3 regions of the Janthinobacterium rivuli genome follow, and region 1 is predicted to be linked to each of the others. Evidence: predicted binding sites of a transcription regulator. Region 1 holds the regulator's gene; each other region holds the start of a gene.
The links. Region 1 encodes sigma-54, which starts transcription at its own class of promoters, with help from an activator protein. Its sites were predicted from a motif close to TGGCANGNAANCTGCTTT; they were not measured.
Positions count from the first base shown of each region.

Region 2: the regulator sigma-54 is predicted to act here: its motif matches at 1,667-1,684, upstream of P9875_RS06005 (beta-propeller fold lactonase family protein).
Region 3: the regulator sigma-54 is predicted to act here: its motif matches at 1,739-1,756, upstream of urtA (urea ABC transporter substrate-binding protein).

Region 1 covers NZ_CP121464.1:816,850-821,020, reverse strand. The annotation lists gene P9875_RS03670 (enoyl-CoA hydratase/isomerase family protein) at 1-697, opposite strand, end outside; gene hpf (ribosome hibernation-promoting factor, HPF/YfiA family) at 833-1,195, opposite strand; gene P9875_RS03660 (RNA polymerase factor sigma-54) at 1,265-2,743, opposite strand; gene lptB (LPS export ABC transporter ATP-binding protein) at 2,748-3,503, opposite strand; gene lptA (lipopolysaccharide transport periplasmic protein LptA) at 3,503-4,084, opposite strand; gene lptC (LPS export ABC transporter periplasmic protein LptC) at 4,110-4,171, opposite strand, start outside.
Region 2 covers NZ_CP121464.1:1,314,531-1,318,701, forward strand. The annotation lists gene P9875_RS06000 (TonB-dependent receptor family protein) at 1-1,543, opposite strand, end outside; gene P9875_RS06005 (beta-propeller fold lactonase family protein) at 1,749-2,705, shown strand; gene adh (aldehyde dehydrogenase) at 2,957-4,171, shown strand, end outside.
Region 3 covers NZ_CP121464.1:4,430,064-4,434,234, reverse strand. The annotation lists gene P9875_RS20135 (DUF262 domain-containing protein) at 1-64, opposite strand, end outside; gene P9875_RS20130 (DUF262 domain-containing protein) at 57-1,478, opposite strand; gene urtA (urea ABC transporter substrate-binding protein) at 1,809-3,062, shown strand; gene urtB (urea ABC transporter permease subunit UrtB) at 3,132-4,171, shown strand, end outside.

The sequences.
Region 1 (4,171 bases):
TCGCCAGGGAAGATACCCCCGCCCCGGCCTGGAACGGCGCCGCCAGCGCCTTGATGGCCACCGGCAAGGCCTCGCCCGGCGTCGATTCGAACAGGGCCAGCAGCGCCCCCATCTGCGCCTCGGGCAGGTAGACATCGGCCAGACCCGTGTACAGGGCGTCGGCCGCGTTGATGGTCAGGCCCGTCAAGCCCAGATACAGGCCCAGTTGGCCGGCCAGGCGGGACAGGAAATAACTGCCGCCCACGTCGGGGAACAAGCCAATATTGACTTCCGGCATGGCCATGCGCGTGCGGCCCGTGACGATGCGCAGGCGGTTGCCGGGCCCGGCTTGCGCCACGCCCATGCCGCCGCCCATCACCACGCCGTCCATCACGGCAATATACGGTTTCGGATAGAAATGAATCACATGATTTAAGGCGTATTCTTCCGTAAAGAAATCTTCCAGCAAGGCGCTGCCGCCTTGCGGCGTGGCCAGTCCCGCATCGTAAAAGAAGCGGATGTCACCGCCGGCGCACAGGGCTTTTTCGCTGCTGGAACGGATCACCACGGCGTCCACGTGCGGATCATCGCGCCAGGCCAGCAGGACCGCGCTCAAGGCACGCACCATCTCCAGCGACAGGGAATTCAAGGCTTTCGGACGGTCGAGCACGATGTGCCCGGTGCGGTTGCGGATGGAGGTCTGGACGAAGTCGCTCATGGCAGGCAGGAAAGAAGTGAAAGTGCAAACATTCTAGCGCCTGCGCGGGGAAGATTGCGTTCAACAGGTCCAGGCGCAAAAAAGGGCGCAAGATGTGCGCCCTTAGTTGATCACAACTGCTGGAAGCGGGTGGCCTTAAACGGCGACGACGGCGTCTTCCTCGGAGTTGTCTGGCAGATGCTTGATCGCCTCTTTACCGTGCCCTTGCACTTTGGTTTTGTACTTCATCACTTGCCTGTCCAGCTTGTCGATCAGGGTATCGATTGCGGCATACAGGTCATGCGCCAGGCTTTCCACATAGACGGTTTTGCCACTCAGACGCAGGTTGACTTCAGCCTTTTGACGTTTTTCTTTCTCTTTGAGGTTATCCACGGTCAGAATCACGGCGATATCGATAACTTGATCGAAATGACGTTTCACACGCTCCAGCTTCGTTTGTACGTATTCACGGATGGCTGGTGTCACTTCGAGATGATGTCCGCTGATGGTGAGATTCATACACACTCCTAAAGATGATCGGGTTCGTGCGGTCCATCCTATCCGGCCCGCAGAGGAACCGAAAAAAACTTACAAACACTTACGCAGGCTCACTGGCGGAATTTTCAACGCTTCCCGGTATTTGGCAACAGTACGTCGCGCAATCACCATGCCTTGTTCCCCCAGCATGTCCGCAATCTTACTGTCGGATAAAGGATTTTTAGGGTCTTCTGCTCCTGTCAGTTGCACGATCAATGCCCGTATCGCCGTCGATGACGCTTCGCCCCCCGCTTCGGTGGCGACGTGGCTACCAAAGAAATATTTCAACTCGAACATGCCGTGCGGGGTCAGCATGTACTTTTGAGTTGTTACCCGCGAGATAGTACTCTCGTGTAAACCCAGTGTATCAGCTATTTCACGGAGCACAAGGGGGCGCATGGCAACGGCCCCATGCGAGAAAAAGTTCTTTTGTCTTTCTACTATCGCCTGTGCCACGCGCAGGATGGTGTCGAAACGCTGGCGCATATTCTTGATCAGCCACTTGGCTTCCTGCAACTGTGCGCCCATGGCGCCCTCGCCCTTGCCCTGCTTGAGCAGGTTGGCGTACATGGCGTTGACGCGCAGGCGCGGCATCACATCGTTGTTCAGGGTCACTTGCCAGCCATTGCGCGCGCGCTTGACGACGACGTCGGGCACCACGTAATCGGACACGTCCGAGGCGAACACGGCGCCCGGATGCGGATTGCACTGGCGAATCACCGTCTGCGCTTCGCGCAAGTCTTCCTCGTCGCAATCGAGGGCTTTTTTCAGCTTGTTGAAATCGCGCTGGGCAAACCAGGCCAGGTGCTTTTCCACGATGACGAGGGCCATGCGCCGCGTCACCATGGCGATGTGCGGCAAGCGCTTGATTTGCAGGGCCAGGCATTCGGACGCATTGCGCGCGCCCACGCCGGGCGGATCGAAACTTTGCAGCAGCGACAAGGCCGTGCGCATCTCGTCGGCGTCGATTTCCAGCTCTTCCGGCAGGCGCGCCAGGATGTCGTCGAGCGACTCTTCCAGGTAGCCATTGTCGTCGAGCGCGTCGATGATCAGCTCGACCAGCGCGCGGTCGCGCAATTCGAGCACCGTCACGCGCATCTGCTCCATCAGGTGTTCGCGCAGGGTGCAGTGATGGGCCTCCAGCTGCGGACGCGAATCTTCGTCGTCGGGCGCCTTGCCCCGGCTCGCCTCGCTCCAGTCGCTGTCGCCGCCCTCGGCTGCGGCCGGACTGTCGCCCGCCTCGCCATCAAAAGTTTCCGCTTCGGCCGGCGCGGCGGGCGCTTCCTGGCCTGGCGGCTGGGGCGGCGCTTCGGCCGGCGCCGCCGTGGAACTCAAGGCGCCATCGGACAGCAGGCGCAGCGAACGGTCGAGCGGATCGTCGAGGCGTTCGAGCAAGGGATTGTCCGTCAGCAGTTGCTCTAGCTCCTGGTGCAATTCCAGGGTAGACAATTGCAACAGGCGTATCGATTGCTGCAACTGCGGCGTCAGTGCCAGGTGCTGCGAAGTGCGCAGCTGCAATGATTGTTTCATTGGCTTACATGCGGAAGTGTTCGCCCAGATAGACCCGGCGTACCGACTCGTTCGCGATGATGTCGTCGGGGCGTCCCGACGCCAGCACCGAGCCCTGGTTGATGATGTAGGCACGGTCGCAGATACCCAGCGTCTCGCGCACATTATGATCGGTGATCAGCACGCCGATATTGCGCTCCTTCAAGAAACGCACGATGCGCTGGATCTCGATCACGGCGATCGGATCGACGCCGGCGAACGGCTCGTCGAGCAGCACGAAACGGGGATCGGTGGCCAGCGCGCGGGCGATTTCCACGCGGCGGCGCTCGCCGCCAGACAGGGACAGGGCCTGGTTCTCGCGCAGCTTTTCAATCTGCAAGTCGGCCAGCAATTTGTCCAGGCGCTCCTCGATCTCGGCCTTCTTCAAAGGACGGCCTTCGACGGTCTGGATTTCCAGCACGGCGCGGATATTGTCTTCCACCGTCAGCTTGCGGAAAACGGACGCTTCCTGCGGCAGGTAAGACAGGCCCATCTGCGCGCGGCGGTGAATCGGCAGGCTGGAAATGTCCACGCCGCTGATATCGATGCTGCCGCCGTCCGACGGCACCAGGCCGACGATCATGTAGAACGAGGTGGTCTTGCCGGCGCCGTTCGGGCCCAGCAAACCCACCACTTCGCCGCATTCGACTTGCAGCGAGACATCATGCACGACTTGCCGCTTGCCATAGGTTTTTTGCAGACCGCGAACGATCAGGGTGCTGCCGCAACGTGTATTTTCCATTATTTCTTTCCTGGCGCGGGCGTGGCCGGCGCTTTCTCCGCCGCCGGCGCCTTGGTCTTCGGCTGGATCACCATGCGCACGCTGCCGCCATCGGGCGTGCTGGTGCCGCTGTTGGAATTTTCCATCGCAAACACTTCCTTGCGGCTGTCATACGAGATGAAGGCGCCGTTGGCCACGTCGGTGACTTTCGTGCCTTCCAGGCGGGTCAGCTTGGCTCTGGAAAACAGTTTCACCACTTCCGTCTTGTTGTCGTATTCCACGCGCTCCGCTTCGCCTTCGACCCACAGGTCGCCCGCGCCATCGCGCTTCTGGCGGAAGGTGGCCAGCTTGCCGGGATCGGCCCAGAAGGTAATGAACTGGTAGCCTTGCGGATCTTCCGTGATCAGGGCCCGGCCCGCCTTCATGGTCAGGGTGCCTTTCACCAGCACGACGTCGCCCGTCAGGGTGCGCACCTGCTTGACGTCATCGACGTGGCCGCTGCGTGCCGTGATGACGGCTTCCTTCTCGGAATCGGCCTTCTCGGCATGCGCCACGCCCATGATGGCCAGGGAAAATACGGTCAACAGCAAGATCTTCTTCATAGTATGGTTTCCTTGTTTCATTCTGTCATTTTGCCGCCGCGGCCGGGCGCGGTTTCGGCGGTAGGACCATGCGCAGCGCATTCTGCA
Region 2 (4,171 bases), 500 kb from region 1:
TGGTGGCTGGTTTCAGCTGGTAATTGAAGCCGCCGCCCGTGCCCGAGTAAAACAGTTCATTCAAGGTAGGTGCCTCAAAACCGCGCGCGGCGCTGGCGTAGACGTTGACGTTCGGCGTCAGTTTATACAGCAGACCCAGCACCGGTGTCGTGTGGCTGAACTCCAGGCTGCCGCTGTCGTTGCCATTGCTGAGATAGTGGTCGTCGACCGCCACTTTCATCTTGCTGTAGCGCAAACCTGCGCTGAGCAGCCATGGGCCGCTTTGCCATTCCGCCTGGATATAGGGATCGAGGCTGGAGACGACATTTTGCTCGTCGCGGCGCAGCTTGCCTTTTACGCCAAACGTGTTGCCGATGTAATTTTCATAACCCGTGCGGTCGTCGCTGGAGCGGCCGTAATCGATGCCGATGGTGGTGCTCAGCTTGCCGCCTGCCAGCTGGTTCACGTGCAGCCAGTTGGTGTCGATGCCGTAGAACTCACGCTGGAAGTCGACCACGCCGCCTGAATGTGTGAGTATTCCATTAATAGTTTGATTTTGTAGGAACTTGGAGAAGGCCTGATATTGGATCACCTCGCGGTTGCCGCCATACACCATTACATGCAGGCGGTCGTCGCCGAACGACTGTTCATAGGTGGCGCCGATTTGCTGGTGGTCGATACTCTTGCGCGTGTTGTAGCGCTCGGCCAGGGTGCGCTTCGGGTTCTGCGTGTCGCTCGCATCGGTTTCTCCGGCGCGCGGGTCGCGGGCAAACGTGGCCCAGGTGGCGCCCAGCGGATCTTGTGTGTTGCCCTGATGCAGGCTGTTGGCGACGATGGTCAGCTTGCTGTCCGCCGTCGGCTTGACGGTGATCTTGCCGAACGCCTGTTCGCGCGTGGCGGCGCTGTGGTCGCGGAAACCATCGGTGCGGAAGCGCGAGCCGTCGAGCACGTAGCCGATGCCGCCGGCCTGGCCTTGCGCCGTCAAGTCCACCTTGTTGGTGCCATAGCTGCCGCCCGTCACATTCAATTCGACGGACGGGGGATTTTGTCCATCCTTGGAAAACAGCTGGATCACGCCGCCCGAATGGTTGCCGTAGATGGCAGAAAACGGTCCACGCAGTACTTCGATGCGCTCGGCCGTGTCGAGGTTGAAGGTGGCGGCCTGGCCCTGGCCGTCCGGCATGCTGGCGGGAATGCCATCGCTGATCAGTTTGACGCCCCGCACGCCGAAAGCCGAGCGGGCGCCGAAGCCGCGCGACGAGATCTGCAAGTCTTGCGCATAGTTCTGACGATTTTGCACGACCAGGCCCGGCACGGCGGCCAGCGCTTCCGACGCGTTGACGCGGATTTGGCCATCCTGGATACGGGCGCTGTCGACGACGTCGATCGAGGCCGGCACTTCCTGGCTGGGGTGGGCGATGCGGCTGCCGCTGACGACCACCGTATCCATCAGTTGCCCGTTGGCCAGGTCAGCTGCCTCGGCGGCAAAGACGTGGGGGGCGAGGGTGGCGCTACCAGCGACAAACAGGCTGGCGATGGTGTTCAGGCGGAAACGATGCTGCATGCGGATTCTCCAATGTGAATAAAAGCCTGCTTTGGTCGCGTGCGCGGCGCAGGTCTGCATAGTTGTATCAAGCAATATGCCTGCCATGTCTCCATTGGTGGGCTGAAATTATACGCGTGTCAGTGGCACGGCGTTTGCATGCAGCAATGTTCAGATGCGCCGATGCCGCGCGCTTTTCCTGTGTTTTGCCATTGAAAAGGTGATTATGCCCAACTTCTTCCTGCGCTTGCGCCAAGTTTTCTGGCTGTTGCCGGCGCTCGCCAGCACCGCCGTCCAGGCCGTCCCCTTTGCCTATGTTCCCAATGAAAAATCGGGCACCCTGAGCGTGATCGATACGGCCACCGATCAGGTCGTGCGCCAGATCGCCGCGGGCAAGCGTCCGCGCGGCATTGCCGCCAACCCCAGCGGGCGGCAATTGTTTGTCACGGACGCGGCCAGCAGCGCCTTGCTGCTGATCGATAACGCTGGCGGCGCGCCCGTGCGCACGGTGGCGCTGGGCAAGTCGCCGGAAGGTGTCAGCGCTTCGCAAGATGGTAGCCACGTGGCCGTGGCCGTCGAGGAAAACAATAGCGTGGCCTTGCTCGACGGGCATACAGGCAGCTTGCTTGCCGATATCAAGGTGCACGGACGTAACCCGGAACATGCCGTGTTCAGCCCCGATGGGCGCTGGCTGCTGGTCAGCGCGGAAGAGGCCGAGCAAGTCGACGTCATTGATGTGGCACAACGCCGCCAGGTCGCGTCCATTGCCGTGGGACTGCGTCCGCGCGGCATCGGCTTCAGTCCGGACTCGGGCCGTGCCTACGTGGCGTGCGAACTGGTCAATGCCGTCTACGTCATCGACATGGCCGCGCGCAAGGCTATTGCCACCATTCCCGCTGGCAAGAATGCGAATGGCATCGTGGTCCATCCCGGCGGCAAGCAGGTGTATGTCTCGAACGGTATCGACGGCACGGTGATGGTGATCGACACGGCCAGCAACAAGGTGACGGCCACCATTCCCGTCGGCAAGCGCCCGTGGAATATGGCCATCACGCCCGATGGCGCCAAGCTGTACGTGGCCAATGGCCGCTCGAACAGCGTTTCCGTCATCGACACGGCCAGCGCGCGCAAGGTGGCCGATATTGCCGTGGGCGAATTGCCATGGGGCGTGGTGATTCGCTAGTGGCACAGGCGCAGGTGTTCCAGTCTGGTACACCTGTTCCATTGTGCAGCGGCTCAAGCCCGGGCATGCGCTGAAAAGCGCGCCGGTATTGATGCCGCGCCCTTGCAACAAGAGTAAAACCGGCTAAGTTTGTAGTGGGATGGCGAGCTGGCACGGCATTTGCGGAAGACTCCGTGTACTCACCCCATCTGTACCAGGACGTTTGATTTTAATTAAGTAATTCCATTCTAATTAACCCGATAGAGGACGACATGAATCTCGCAGACATCAGCAAACTGGGCGTAGCCAATCCCTTCAAACAACGCTATGACAATTACATCGGCGGCAAATTCGTTGCCCCAGTAAAAGGTGAATACTTTCCTAACATCACGCCGATCACCGGCTTGCCGTTTTGCGAAATCGCCCGCTCCACGGCCGAGGACGTCGATCTGGCCTTGGACGCCGCGCATGCCGCCAAGGATGCCTGGGGCAAGACCTCGCCTGCCGAGCGCGCCAATATCCTGAACCGCATCGCCGACCGCATCGAGCAGAACTTGAGCCTGATCGCCACGGCGGAAACCATTGACAACGGCAAGCCGATCCGCGAAACGATGAATGCCGACATTCCGCTGGCCATCGACCATTTCCGTTATTTTGCCGGCTGCATCCGCGCGCAGGAAGGTTCCGTCGCGCAAATCGATGCGGAAACCTATGCCTACCACTACCACGAGCCGCTCGGTGTCGTGGGTCAGATCATTCCATGGAATTTCCCGATTCTGATGGCCGTGTGGAAACTGGCGCCAGCCCTGGCCGCCGGCAATTGCGTGGTACTCAAGCCGGCCGAGCAGACCCCAGCGTCCATCATGGTGTTGATCGAGCTGATCGGCGACTTGCTGCCACCGGGCGTGCTGAACATCATCAACGGTTTCGGCCTGGAAGCGGGCAAGCCGCTGGCCTCGAGCAAGCGCATCGCCAAGATCGCCTTTACGGGCGAAACGGGCACGGGCCGCTTGATCATGGGGTACGCGGCGCAAAACCTGATTCCCGTCACCCTGGAGCTGGGCGGCAAGTCGCCGAACATCTTCTTTGAAGACGTGATGGATGCTGACGATGACTATTTCGACAAATGCCTCGAAGGCTTCACCATGTTTGCGCTGAACCAGGGCGAAGTGTGCACCTGCCCGTCGCGCGTGCTGATTCAGGAATCGATCTACGAGAAATTCATCGAACGGGCCCTGAAGCGCGTGGCGGCCATCAAGCAGGGCAACCCGCTTGACTCGTCCACCATGATCGGTGCGCAGGCGTCGCAGGAGCAGCTGGAAAAAATCTTGTCCTACCTCGACATCGGCCGTCAGGAAGGCGCGGAAGTGCTGGCCGGCGGCGAGCGCAACACGCAGGCGGGTGACCTGGAAGGCGGCTATTACGTGCGTCCGACCGTGTTCAAGGGCAACAACAAGATGCGCATCTTCCAGGAAGAAATCTTCGGC
Region 3 (4,171 bases), 2.7 Mb from region 1:
GATAGCTGGCCCCGCTGTTGAGCAGTTCCTTGATACGGAAGGGTCGTACGGCCTTGTCATTCATAATAATTCATCTCCCTGAAGAGGACGATTAACTCGTCCTCACTATCTTTGCCGCCATGGCGATTGTTTTTGTTTTGCGATGCATTGAGCGTTTGCAAGGGCATAGACAGCAGATCCCGTGCGTGTCTGGCATCGCGGATAATTCGTATCAGGTTGTACTCCAGCATGTAGTTGTCCATGGTGGCTAGCTGTACGACCTGCTGGCGGATACGGCAGCGGTAGGCCCAGATGAAGCACTTTTCGATGGCAGCCGAGATGCCCTCGGCGCCAAACTTGTCGATATAGAAGATGAGAGCACAGTCAAACATCGAACGTACATACTGGTCTCCGGTACGATAGCGCCGTTGATAGGTGTTGAGTGTCTTGATGATGCGGCTTGCCTGCTCACTCAACCTTTCGCCCAGAATATGCGCCTCATCGGCTGCATGCTCGTCCTTGACGATGGCAGATACCATGCGCTGGTAATGCTCTGCCATTTCAAAGAAACGTCGTCCGTTGATGATCATCTGATCCAGTTGAAAGGGAAATTCCGCTTTCTGGCCGTCAATCTGACGCTGGTACTGACGGTTATACTCATCCACGAAATGGTGCGCAATTTGCAGCGATTTCGCGTAGGGAGGAAGCTCCTTCCGATGCAGGCTGACGCCCTTGAAAAGATCAACTTCTTCCTTGCCGAAATAGCGAGCCGATTTGCCCTCGGCCCATTGGCGTACCCGGAACAGGTAAGTGGCAAATAAAGTGGCAAGGTTGTCGCTTTGCAGGTTTTCCCAGTGAGCGACGGTCTCTGCCTTGAGTGGCACCTCATGTTCCGCAAACTCGCGTAAATGATATGCCTTGAGCAGGTCATGTGGGGCCAAGTCGCGCCCTCGTGCATTCTGTGAGTCGAAAAATTGAAAGGCTTCCGATACATCTGTAAGCACGAAGGTTACGACTTCGCATCGATTGAGGAGAAAGTCGATATGTTCTTCGGTGAATTCGGGGCGATCAACCAGGCGCAGTAGCTCCTGAAAATTGCGCCGCAGATTGTGCTGGGAGATCAGGCTGGAAAAGTGCTGGCGCTTCATGAAGGCATTGACCTTGTATTCGAGATCGCCAAGGGTCTGCCTAAGGTCTTGCCTTATCAATGCACCACGTCTGCGCTCGATAATGGCCTTGATCGCCAGCAGGAGCGTTAGCGTACGCTGTTGGCCATCCACAATATCGAGCCAATGCTGTTCGTCAGCCAGGCGCAGGTGGAAGACGACAGATCCCAGGCGGTAAGCGGATCTGTCGCGATGACTGTCAATATCCGAAAACAGTTCGCTGATGTTTTTTAGTGTCCATTTGTAGGGGCGCTGGTAGCTGGGGACTTCGAGCTGTTCAAGACTCAGCAGACTTTGAACAGACAGAACGGCTTTATCGATAACTGGTTGCATGCGTGTGTTCCGGGGCGCGATCTCATCGTTAACTAGATAAAGGACTGCGCACTGAAGTTTCATTAAAGGATATATTATATGATAATTTCCCACGGATAACTATTCTTGCAAATACTTAACTTCTAGTCTTTCATTTTCGTCAATTTAGAACGCAGGTTCGCCGTTCGCACAACCATTGTGCAGCCGGCATTTTTTCGTGCAACAAAGTCGCCGCTGCACCAAATCGTGGCGTCGTAAGCTGGCATGCTGGCGTATAGCCCTGGCATGCATTCTGCTTTAACAACATCGTATGCCCAGCTTTGACCCCACGAACCTATCACAGGAGTCCCCATGTCACGACGCATCATCCTGAAAGCGGCCGCCGCCGGCGCACTGGCCCTAGCCACGTCCATTTATATGCAGGCAGCCTTGGCCGCCGACACCATCAAGGTGGGCATTTTGCACTCGCTGTCGGGCACCATGGCCATTTCCGAAACGTCGCTGAAAGATGTAGCCTTGATGACGATTGCCGAGATCAATGCCAAGGGCGGCGTGCTGGGCAAGAAGCTGGAAGCCGTCGTCGTCGATCCGGCATCGAACTGGCCTTTGTTCGCGGAAAAAGCGAGACAACTGGTGGCACAGGATAAGGTAGCTGTCGTGTTTGGCTGCTGGACCTCCGTGTCCCGTAAATCCGTCTTGCCAGTGTTCAAGGAACTCAACAGCCTGCTGTTTTACCCGGTGCAATACGAGGGCGAGGAGCTGGAAAAGAATGTGTTTTATACGGGCGCGGCACCGAACCAGCAGGCGATCCCCGCCGTGGAATACCTGATGAGCAAGGATGGCGGCGGCGCCAAGCGCTTCGTGCTGCTGGGCACGGATTACGTGTATCCGCGCACCACCAACAAGATCCTGCGCGCCTTCCTGAAAAGCAAGGGCGTCAAGGATAGCGATATCAGCGAGGTCTACACGCCGTTCGGCCATGCCGACTATCAAACCATCGTCGCCAACATCAAGAAGTTTTCCACGGGCGGCAAGACGGCCGTCATTTCCACCATCAATGGCGATTCGAACGTGCCGTTCTACAAGGAACTGGGTAATGCCGGCTTGAAAGCCACGGACGTGCCCGTCGTCGCGTTTTCCGTGGGCGAGGAAGAGTTGCGCGGCATCGATACCAAGCCCTTGCTTGGCCACTTGGCGGCGTGGAATTATTTCGAGTCCGTCAAGAATCCCGTGAATACGGCCTTCATCAAGCAGTGGAAAGCGTATGCTGTGGCGCAAAAGCTGCCGAACGCGGGTTCGGTCGTGACGAACGACCCGATGGAAGCGACCTATGTCGGCATCCACATGTGGGCGCAAGCCGTGGAAAAAGCCAAGTCGACCGATACCGACAAGGTGATCGCCGCCATGGCCGGCCAGAGCGTCAAGGCGCCGTCGGGCTTCACCCTGACCATGGATACGACCAATCACCACCTGCACAAGCCCGTGATGATCGGCGAGATCAAGGCTGATGGGCAATTCAATGTCGTGTGGAAAACCAAGGAACCGATACGCGCCCAGCCGTGGAGCCCGTTCATCAAGGGCAATGAGGGCAAACAAAAGCTGTAAAGAGCCACGCCAGCGCCATCGGGCAATGCGTCCGGTGGTGCCGACCATCAACGCTTTTCCGGGATATCAATGAGGCTATTCACATCGCTGCTGGTCTTCGCCTGCCTGTGCCTGTCATCCATGGCCCAGGCCGCCATCGATCCATCCTTGCTCAAACCGCTGGCCGGCGACGACCCCGATGCCAGGGTCGCCGCCGTCGCGCAGATCGCCGCCCTGGCCACGCCCGAGGCCGACCGTGTGCTGCAAGCCTTGCAGGGCGATGCCCTGTATGCCGCACCCGACGGCACGGTGTATATCGTCGATGGCGAGCAGGCATATGACCCGGCAAGCGGCAAGAACGTGCCGTTGCCGGACGGCATCGATGGCGTGATGGTCAACAACCGCTTGCGCTCGGCCGTGGCGGGCGCCTTGTCGGGCTTGCAGCTGCTGGCGCCGGAGCGGGCCACGCGCCTGGCAGCCGCGCAGGCCTTGCAAAAGGCGGTTGATCCCGCGCAGCTTCCCCTGATCCGCAAGGCGCTGGCGCAGGAAAACGATGCTGAGATTAAACAGATATTGCAAGTGCTGATCGCCAGCGCCAACCTGCATGCGCCCGATGCGGCCACACGCAAGCAAGCTGTGCAGGCGCTGGCCGGCAGCAGCGATGCCCGGCTGCTGCCCGTGCTGCAAGCCATGCTGGACAAAGGGGGCGAGCCCGACGAAGCCGTGCAGCTGGCCGCCATCGAGACCATGCGCCAGATCAAGGGCAGGGTGGCGCGCATGGAATTCGCCGGCAATGTGTTTTACGGCATCTCTCTGGGCAGCGTGCTGCTGCTGGCCGCCTTGGGGCTGGCCATCACCTTCGGCTTGATGGGCATCATCAATATGGCGCATGGCGAACTGCTGATGATAGGCGCTTACACGACCTACCTGTGCCAGCTGTTTTTCCGCAACTTCCTGCCTGGCTTGCAGGATGCGTACCTGCTGGCCGCACTACCGGCCGCTTTTCTCGTTGCCGGGCTGGTGGGCGTGGCGCTCGAGCGCACGGTGATTCGCTGGCTATATGGTCGGCCGCTGGAAACCCTGCTGGCCACCTGGGGCATCAGCCTGATCCTCATGCAGACGGTGCGTAC